2 regions of the Bacillus paramobilis genome follow, and region 2 is predicted to be linked to the other one. Evidence: riboswitches for the same ligand, from Rfam matches in the RefSeq annotation. Region 2 holds a riboswitch; the other holds the start of a gene.

Region 1 (5,266 bases), 1.6 Mb from region 2:
CACGGCAAAAGCAATGCGCCATCCAGCCATATTGAAAGTTTTCGATAGAGTGTAAATTTCAATACCTGTATCTTTAGCACCGTCTGCTTGCAAGAAACTAACAGGTTTTTGACCATCGAATCCAATTGCACCGTAAGCAAAATCATGAACGACTAGTATATTATGTTCATTAGCAAAATGAATCGTTTCATCAAAGAAATCTTTTGATGCAGTAGCACCGGTAGGATTATTTGGATAGTTTAAAAACATTAGCTTTGCACGCTCGGCAATAGAGTCATCAATTTTCGTATAATCTGGTAAAAAATTATTTTCTGCAAGTAGCGGCATTGTTTCAAATTGTGCTTTTGCTAAAGCAACACCTGATAAATAATCTGGGTAGCCTGGATCTGGAACGAGAATAGTATCACCAGGGTTTGTAAAACAAACTGGTAATTCTACTAATCCAGCCTTTCCGCCAAACAAAATAGCAACTTCTGTTTTGGGATTTACTACTACATCATATTCACGTTGATAGAATGTTGCCACGGCTTCTTTTAAACTTTCATGTCCGCGAAATGGCGGATATTTATGATGAATGGTATTTTCTGCAGCATCTTGTAAAGCTTTTACGATATGCTGCGGTGTTGGTTGATCTGGATTACCTTGACCTAGATTAATAACATCGTGACCAGCTGCTACGACTTTGTTAACTTTTGCAACAAGTGAAGCAAAAAATTGTGTTGGCAATGATGTTACTATCTCAGAAGGTTGAAATGATTTCATACTTTCCACCTCTTTTGAAAGTTGTTACAATTCTAGTGACAAATGATATAATCTTTCCAGTATTTTGTAAAGAAAAAATTATGAATGGGGCTGACAAAATGAAAGTCGCATGTATTCAAATGGACATTGTCTTTGGAGATGTAGAGAAAAATATTGAGAATGCTAAAAATAAAATAAGCGAAGCGATGAAGGAAAGACCAGATGTTATTGTTTTACCAGAACTATGGACAACAGGATATGATTTAACGAGACTCTCTGAAATTGCAGATAGGGATGGATTGGAAACGAAAGAAAAGCTGAAAGAGTGGTCGAAACAATATGGTGTACATATTGTCGGTGGTTCTATAGCGAAGCAAACAGATCAAGGTGTTACAAATACAATGTATGTTGTAACTAATAAAGGCCAGCTAGTCAATGAATATAGTAAAGTGCATTTATTTCAGCTCATGGATGAACATAAATATTTAATCGCTGGAAATAGTACAGGCGAATTTAAGTTAGATAATATAGAGTGCGCTGGTACAATTTGTTATGATATTCGTTTTCCGGAGTGGATGCGTGTTCATACTGCGAAAGGTGCAACAGTTTTATTTGTTGTAGCAGAATGGCCATTAGTTCGTTTAGCACATTGGCGTTTGCTACTGCAAGCAAGAGCAGTTGAAAATCAATGTTATGTTGTTGCATGTAATAGGGCAGGAAAGGATCCGAATAATGAGTTTGCGGGTCATTCTTTAATTATCGATCCTTGGGGGGAAGTTGTTGTAGAAGCGAATGAAGAAGAATCAATTTTATTTGGAGAGCTCACATTCGAGAAAATTAACGAGGTACGCAAAGGAATTCCAGTTTTTGCAGATCGCCGTCCAGAATTATACAAATAAAATGTTGACAAGTGATTTTTATTCTTGGTATAGTCTTCAACATAAAGTTAAAAATTCAAAAAATTATACAACTCTTATCAAGAGCAGGTGGAGGGATTTGGCCCGATGAAGCCCAGCAACCGACCGTAATACCATTGTGAAATGGGGCGTTTATTTACGCCAAAAGGCACGGTGCTAATTCCAGCAGAAAGTAAAACTTTCTGGCAGATAAGAGGGGAGAAGATAAACTTCAAACCTCTTTCTTTGTGGAAAGGGGTTTTTCTATTTTAGAAAAACCTCTGAATATAAAAAGGGGGAGAAGACGATGGGATATTATTCATTAACTGAAACGACAGCTATACAATATGCGAAAGAACACGGTTATTTTGAAAAGAAAGCAAATGTAGTTTGTCATGAAATTGGAGATGGAAATTTAAATTACGTGTTCAAATTAGGTGATGGAGAGAAGTCTATTATACTAAAACAAGCATTGCCATATGCAAAAGTAGTTGGTGAGAGCTGGCCGTTATCTATAAAAAGAGCGACGATTGAAAGTAAAGCATTACAAATTTTCGCGAAATATGTGCCGGAATATGTGCCGGTAGTGTACAGTCATGATGAAGAGTTAGCGGTAACGGTCATAGAAGATTTATCAAGACTAACAATTGCAAGAAAAGGATTAATAGATGGAGAGGAGTACCCACTTTTATCCCAACATATTGGTCGTTTTCTAGCATATGTGTTGTTTTACACTTCAGATTTAGGATTAGAGTCAGAAGAGAAAAGGGTACTAGAAGGTGCATTTGTAAACCCAGACCTTTGTAAAATTACAGAAGATTTAGTGTTTACAGATCCGTTCGGTCATTACGATACGAATGATTATGAACCAGAGTTGCAGCTAGCTGTAGATGAACTATGGAGTGACAAAACTGTCAAACTAAAAGTGGCACAGTATAAATATAAATTTTTAACGAGAAAAGAAGCACTTATTCATGGAGATTTACATACGGGAAGTATTTTTTCATCACCTTCTGAAACGAAAGTGATTGATCCAGAATTTGCAACATATGGTCCATTTGGATTCGATCTTGGTCAATTTATTGCAAATTTATTATTAAATGCGTTATCACGTGAAGAGGAAAAAAGAAGTGTGCTATTTTTCCATATTGAGAAAACATGGAGTTATTTTGTAGAAACTTTTACGAAGTTATGGATTGGAGAAGGTGTAGAAGCATATACGAAAGAGAGACAATGGTTGCCAATTATTTTGAAAAATATTTTTACGGATGCCGTTGGATTTGCCGGATGTGAGCTTATCCGTAGAACAATTGGCTTAGCGCATGTAGCTGATTTAGATGAAATAGCAAATAAAGAAACGAGAATTCAAGCTAAGAAACAGGCGTTATTCTTAGGTAGAGAACTAATAAAATATGAATCTAAGAGCGCTGATATTCAACTGTTCCGAACACTATTCCAACAGACAGTTTCTGGAGGGGTAAAAGCATGAGTACAATTGTTACTATTCCGAGGTCTGTTAGTTGGAAAGGGGATGCCATTGCAGTATTAAATCAAACAAAGTTGCCGCATAGTACAGAATACAAAACATTAACGACGATTGAAGATGTATGGAAAAGTATTGTCATGCTAGAAGTAAGAGGGGCACCTGCAATTGGAATTGTAGCCGCATTTGGCTTGGCGCTTGCATCCCAAAAATATAACACTGTACATATTGAAGAATTTCAAAAGAAGTTTAATAGAGATTGTAATTATTTAGGAACGTCACGCCCGACAGCAGTCAATTTATTTTGGGCAATCGATCGTATGAGAGAATCCATTCGGGAAATTACTACAATAAAAGAAGCGCAAAAAAAATTAGAAGAAGAAGCGCTTCTCATTCAGCAAGAAGATGAAGCAGTATGCCGGAGTATTGGAGAACATGCATTAACATGTTTTAAAGATGATGATAACATTTTAACAATTTGTAACGCTGGCAGTATTGCAACTGCTAGATATGGTACTGCATTAGCACCGTTTTATATTGGGAAAGAAAAGGGTGTACGTTTACATGCGTATGCGTGTGAAACGAGACCGGTTTTACAAGGTGGGCGTTTAACAACCTGGGAATTAAAACAGGCAAATATTGATGTAACACTTATTACAGATAATACGGCAGCTCATGCTATTCAAACGAAAGAAATAAACGCGATTATAGTAGGAGCGGACCGAATTGTCGCAAATGGAGATACAGCAAATAAAATCGGAACAATGAATTTAGCTATATTAGCAAAGTATTTTGATATCCCGTTCTATGTTGCAGCTCCGCTATCGACATTTGATATTACGAAACAAACAGGTGCTGAAATTGTTATTGAAGAAAGAGATGAAACAGAAGTTACGAAAATTTTTGGAAAACAAGTGGCACCAGTTGGAACTGATGTTTATAATCCTGCATTTGACGTAACGCCGAATGAATTAATTACAGGTATTATTACCGAGAAAGGTATTATAAGAGGAGATTATGAACAGGAAATTGCATCATTATTTGAAAGACAAGCTAATACATAATAGCTTGTCTTTTTATCCCGCTTTAATGGGCAGTAAGACCCCCACCTCAAAATTCAGCGAAAGCAAAGAATTTAGGTGGGGATCGGGCTGCCCATAAAAGTCCGATTGGTGAGGGCTAATAATCAGTGGGGGATGAAGAAAACCCCCACTGATTAAAGTTTCACTTTATGCCTAAATGTTTTCTTTTCTCTTATTTATATAATGAAAGGAGGAGAGAAAGATGGAAGAGTGGATCAGGATGGTAGGTAATGTAGGTTTTCCGATTGTTGTAACATTATATTTACTCCATCGTATTGAAAGTAAATTAGATGGGGTAATTGTGGCAATCGAGAAACTCCCTAAACAATTACTAAAGTAGGAGGTCCTCGCGATAGAAAGTAAAATAAAGTTTGCTCTTCGTGAGCAAACTTTATTTTTTATTGAGCAGTATAACCACCATCGATAACGACAGCTTGACCAGTTATACCTTTCGCTTTTTCGCTCGCTAAAAACATAGCATAATCAGAGATTTCTTGTACTTGCAATAGGCGTTTTTGTGGTACAAGTGGATAAATGACATCCTCTAAAACATTTTCAAGTGGTACATTTCGTGTAGTAGCTAAATCTTGTAGTTGATTACGTACAAGAGGGGTATCGACATAACCAGGACAAAGCGCATTAACGGTAATTCCGTGAGTAGCGCCTTCTAAAGCGGCAACTTTTGTTAATCCAATTACGCCATGCTTCGCGCTATTGTAGGCAGATTTTCCTGCAAATCCAACGAGGCCATTAATGGAGGCTACATTAATAATTCGGCCATACTTTTGTTTTTTCATGATTGGGAAGGCATGCTTAATTGCGATAAAAGGAGCGATTTGCATAATTTTAATAAGTTGTTCAAACTTTTTGGTTGGAAAATCTTCAATTGGTGAAACATGCTGCATTCCTGCGTTATTAATTAATATATGTAATGAACCGAAATGATTAACCGTTTGAGAAATTGCAGCTGTAATTTCTTCTTCAGATGTAACATCACATTTTAAACCGATAGCTTGATAGCCTTCTTTTTGTAATTGTTCAGCAGCTTCTTTTGCACGGTCTTC
Region 2 (5,266 bases):
TGTTCCAAAGTCGAAAGAGCAAGAACATGAGGTATACGCTGGTTTCTTGAATGAATCGGAACAAGCGATGAAAAAATTACAGAAGTTAGCTAAAGAAGAAGATTCATCATTGATTCGCGATATAGAAATTAACTTTGCAACAGCATCGACATACTATAAACGTTTTCAAGCAGAAACGAAAAAATAACCTTGCGCGTGCAAGGTTATTTTTTTATTGTCTAAAGTATTTAAATAGTACGGCACAACCTGCACCAAGCAATATTAAACTGCCTACAAGGACTCCTATAACGATTAAAGTGGGTTTATCCATCATTATTTTAAGTATCCTAAATCTTTACAAGCTGTTTTAACTTTGCTGTACTTTTGCCATTTACGACAAAAAGAAATAGCAACTAACTTATATACATCTGCTATAATTTGTGCGGCAATTGCTGCGCCCACGAATGCAGCAACAGCCGCAGCTGCAGCAACTAATACTGGAATTACCGCTTGTTGTACTTCTGGCGTAGCTGACATATAAAGAGCATTTTTATTTACCTTAGCATCTTCACTATTTACACCTTCAAAAATATCTTTCATAACTTCTTGTGATTGAGTTGTGAAAAAGATCTCTAATTCTTTTACTTGTTCTTGTGTAAGATTAGAATTATTTAGATTTTCTTTATTAAACTTGTAAATTCCATTTTCTAATGAAAGACCTGCTTTAACGGCATTAAATCCATTATTGAATTGTTCCTCGCTAACATTTTCAATAACATCTTTTGTAACCTCGTCAATAACCGCAGCCTTTGTTTTTTCTTGTAACGGAATTGTAAAACACAATACCGCTACTAATGCCATTACTAGCACTTTAGTCCATTTGAATTTGTGTAATGTTTTCATGTAGCAACCACCTTTTTTAATGTTTTTTACCCTACAACAAAATATTAAAATGTATGGGATTTTAATATAAGTCTGGTTGTCTATACATTTTTGGGTACAATTAACCTGTAAATAAATGTAAACTTCATGAAGTGTATCATTGGGAATTATCAGATTTTCATCCTTTTATTGGAATGTGAAATTGTAGTTCAAGTCGGAGAAAGGCACCTTAGGGTGTCTTTTCTTTATTAAAAAATATAATAAGTATCTTTGTCGATTTTTCAATATATACATACCTTGCCCCCTATAGTATAATAAACGTTGTGATTATACATTATTTTCCTAACGAATCCTATATAGTTAAAACCATTTTTTATCAAGATGTTTTTTTGAAATCGATATATAGGCCTTGAACAAACAAAAAAATGTAAATCTTTAATTTGTTTATTAAGTTTTAGTAATTTATAAAATAAAATCAGCATATCATTGGTAAAAAAAGGAGAGTGTTTGTTAGTGGATCCATTTACTTCACGTTTTGCGAAACGATTTTTTATTACAGTTGGGTCAGCTGTAGGGTTATTTTTGATAGGAGCTATGATTAATAGCGAAGCCATAGCATTTTCTTATCTGCTTGCTTTGTTTGGGATTCCTATTTATTTTGTGATTCAGGATAACAAAGGGAAAAACAGCTGTAAAGAAATTGTTCGTAATAAGTATAATCAAACCAGTATATTGACACTAGAAGTATTTCATCATTCAGATTTTGGATGGGGATGTCTTACGTTAACAAAAGAGGCGCTAATTTTCGTTCCAAAGAAAGGTGATATAATATATATTCCTCATAGTAATTATGCGGAATATGGTTATAAAGGCCTTGGTACTGGCGATTATATAACAACTTCAACAAAAATCGGGAATACGAATATGAGTATTAATAATACGAGTGAGAAAAAAGCTCCTGTATTCTACCTTATTGGGCACGATGGTACTGAAGTCCAATTGCATACAAGAAAAAACAAGCAGATGTATAATGCTGTCAAAAAAGCACTTGGTCGAGATAATAGTCATCTTAAAAGTAATTATTAAGAAATTGAAATACAATTATATTTTCTTTTATTAGTTTTATAATAAGTAATTAATGCGAATAAGTGTTACAAAAAACCATTTCATATTGGAATGGTTTTTTTATGGTCTAGTAGGGGCCCACCATATCGTATCAACTTAACAGAACAGGTTGCCCCTAAAACGATAAAAATGAACTTCGGTGCTATAAAACACATAAAATTTCCGTTTGGGGGGTATTCTAAAATCTTAGCTTGATGGGTATGGGGTCCCGCCAACATTTCGTGGAAAACATACGCTAAGGGTATTTGTGAATATTTTCCTTAATATATATTTTATGCGTTTTGCTGGTACTACTCCTGTTAAGTATAAGTGAAAAAACGCGATTTAGATAAACCTCTTATTAAAAACTGATTTTTCTAAATATATCCAATTTGATTGACTTTTCATTTTTTCAGAATTATAATTCGAAATATACAATTTGAACCAAATAATAATATAGCAATTTACTTATCCAGAGAGGTAGAGGGACTGGCCCTATGACACCTCAGCAGCGGGTTCTGTAACAGGAACACCGTGCTAATTCCAGCAAGCAAGTCTTGAAAGATAAGTGATGGGCCTTCGTTTATTAAGCCTTGATCTTATTTTTTAAGATCAAGGCTTTTTGTGTTTTAAGAAGAGGAAAGGGATTAATGGGAAAGATACGTTAATAAAACAAAGTAAATTTATGAGTTTAGGAGGTTATTGGAGTGTATGTTGTTAAAAAACTATCAGTTATGGTGTTTACACTATGGATTATTACAACAGTAACATTTTTGATTATGCACATCATTCCGGGGGATCCATTTTCATCGGATGCAAAGATCTTTCCGGCGGAAGTTGTGCAGAATATGAGAGCGAAGTATCACCTTGATGAACCGTTATGGAATCAATATGTTGCTTATTTAGACGGTGTAGTTCATTTTGATTTTGGTGAATCCGTTCAATCGACGGGGCAAGGCGTATCAGAAATTATAACAACAGGATTTGGTCCATCAGCGATTATTGGTTTACAAGCACTTGTTATTTCATTATTAGTCGGAATTGCAGCAGGTACATTTGCAGCTCTATATCATGGGAAAGTAATTGATTATAGTGTGAGCTTACTTGCGATTCTCGGTATTTCTATTCCAAGTTTTATTTTAGCACCATTATTTATACAAGTATTTGCAATTCAATTTGAACTTTTGCCAGTAGCGTCTTGGGGCACATTCGAACATACGGTATTGCCATCCTTCGCATTGGCGTTAGGGCCAATCGCAGTAATTACAAGGTTTGTTCGCTCTAATATGATTGAAGTCTTGCAGAGTGATTATATTAAGCTAGCGAGAGCGAAAGGTATACCAATTAAGAAAATCATTATAAGACATGCTCTTCGAAATGCGATTGTGCCAGTACTTACATTTGTTGGACCTTTAATGGCTGGGCTTTTAACAGGGACGTTCATTATTGAAAAGATTTTTGCGATTCCAGGTCTTGGAAAATATTTTGTGGATAGTATTTTTAACCGGGATTATCCAGTCATTATGGGAACAACAATTTTCTATAGTTCATTATTAATTTCTTGTATTTTCATTACAGATATTATTCACCGTATTGTTGATCCGCGTATTCGTTCTATTACATAAGGAGGGGGGATATTTAAATGGGAGCTTATGAAATCAATAAACAGCTATTAACGAATGAAGAGAAAAAAGAATTAACGATAAATAAAGAGCAGCAAACGATTAGCCGAAAAAAAGAAGTGTTTCGTAAGTTTGTATCAAATCCAATCGCAGTTCTAGGGACGGTGACATTATTACTCATTATTATTTTCTCTCTTATCGGTGAAAGTTTAACTCCTTTTACTGCGAGTGAACAAGTAAAAGAGGCGACAAATTTACCTCCTAGTAGTGAGCATTGGTTTGGAACAGATGATTTAGGTCGGGATATTTGGGCACGTACTTGGGCTGGAGGGAAAATTTCATTAGTAGTTGGATTAATAGCGGCCGTTCTTGATATAGGACTTGGTGTACTGATTGGGGGCTTTAGTGGATATGTGAGAGGACGTAATCGCCTGGGAACGTTGATTGATGAGTGGATTGTACGAGGGATTGAAGTATTATACGGTATTCCATATTTATTAATTGTTATTTTACTACTAATCATTATGAAACCAGGACTTTTTACAATTATTATTGCTCTTGCATTAACCGGATGGATTGGCATGGCGCGTCTCGTTAGGGCACAAATCTTATCTTTAAAGCAAAGAGAATTTGTTATTGCAGCAGAACGATTAGGTACATCGCATATGAAGATTATATACGGACATATCATTCCGAATTTAACAGGCATTATTATCGTAAATTTATCATTTACAATTCCAGCAGCTATTTTCTCAGAATCATTTTTAAGTTTTATCGGACTAGGGGTACAATCACCAGCAGCGAGCTGGGGGACGATGACAAATGATGCGCTCGGGACATTATTAAGCGGGGAATGGTGGCAACTTTTCTTTCCGTCGCTGATGATTGCGCTCATCATGTTCGCATTTAATGCAATTGGTGATGGTTTGCAAGATGCAATTGATCCGAAGATTGTAAAACGAAATCGAAAGGAGAAAAAACATGGGACAGCTCTTATCTTTAGAAAACGTAACGTTAGCCGTTGAAAAAGAGAATAGTAAGCAAGCAATTGTGAAGCATGTTTCCTTTTCCATTAACGAAGGTGAAATCGTGGCACTTGTAGGAGAAAGTGGTTCAGGGAAAAGTGTTACAGCACAATCCATTATCGGACTAAATCAAGAGTCTATTCATATCGATGATGGAAGTATTTCTTTCGAATCTCAAGGATTAACGAATTTACAAGAATCAGAGTGGAATCAAATTCGAGGGAAAGATATTTCCTTTATCTTTCAAGATCCTCTGTCCTCTTTAAATCCTACGATGAAGGTGGGCAGACAAATTACAGAAGTAATTTTGCAACACGAAAAGAAGTCAAAGAAAGAGGCAAAAGAAATTGCAATTAACTTATTAAATGATTTAGGGATACATGAAGCAGAGAAACGTTTTGAACAGTACCCGCATCAATTAAGCGGAGGTATGAGGCAGCGTATTTGTTTAGCAATTGCATTTGCTTGTCACCCAAAGCTCGTTATTGCAGATGAGCCTACAACTGCATTAGATGTAACGATTCAAAAACAAATTATGGGGTTATTAAAAGAGCGAAAAGAAAAACAACATACGAGTATTTTGTTAATTACCCATGATTTGGCACTTGTACGTGAAGTAGCAGATCGAGTAGTTGTGATGTACGGGGGACGTGT

What was found. Region 2 has a riboswitch for S-adenosylmethionine ahead of AABL52_RS26010 (ABC transporter permease). Riboswitches for the same ligand answer to the same signal wherever they lie in the genome.
Region 1: linked by a shared signal. The riboswitch ahead of mtnK (S-methyl-5-thioribose kinase) and the one ahead of AABL52_RS26010 (ABC transporter permease) in region 2 are both predicted to bind S-adenosylmethionine.

Annotation. Positions count from the first base shown of each region.
Region 1 covers NZ_CP151108.1:1,375,261-1,380,526, forward strand. Annotated here, with positions in the region: gene AABL52_RS07280 (pyridoxal phosphate-dependent aminotransferase) at 1-762, opposite strand, end outside; gene AABL52_RS07285 (carbon-nitrogen family hydrolase) at 777-1,640, shown strand; SAM riboswitch class I at 1,712-1,854, shown strand; gene mtnK (S-methyl-5-thioribose kinase) at 1,945-3,126, shown strand; gene mtnA (S-methyl-5-thioribose-1-phosphate isomerase) at 3,123-4,184, shown strand; gene AABL52_RS07300 (YvrJ family protein) at 4,405-4,542, shown strand; gene AABL52_RS07305 (3-hydroxybutyrate dehydrogenase) at 4,601-5,266, opposite strand, start outside.
Region 2 covers NZ_CP151108.1:5,097,996-5,103,261, reverse strand. Annotated here, with positions in the region: gene AABL52_RS26025 (hypothetical protein) at 1-187, shown strand, start outside; gene AABL52_RS26020 (hypothetical protein) at 313-882, opposite strand; gene AABL52_RS26015 (hypothetical protein) at 1,369-1,947, shown strand; SAM riboswitch class I at 2,431-2,536, shown strand; gene AABL52_RS26010 (ABC transporter permease) at 2,673-3,590, shown strand; gene AABL52_RS26005 (ABC transporter permease) at 3,608-4,612, shown strand; gene AABL52_RS26000 (ABC transporter ATP-binding protein) at 4,569-5,266, shown strand, end outside.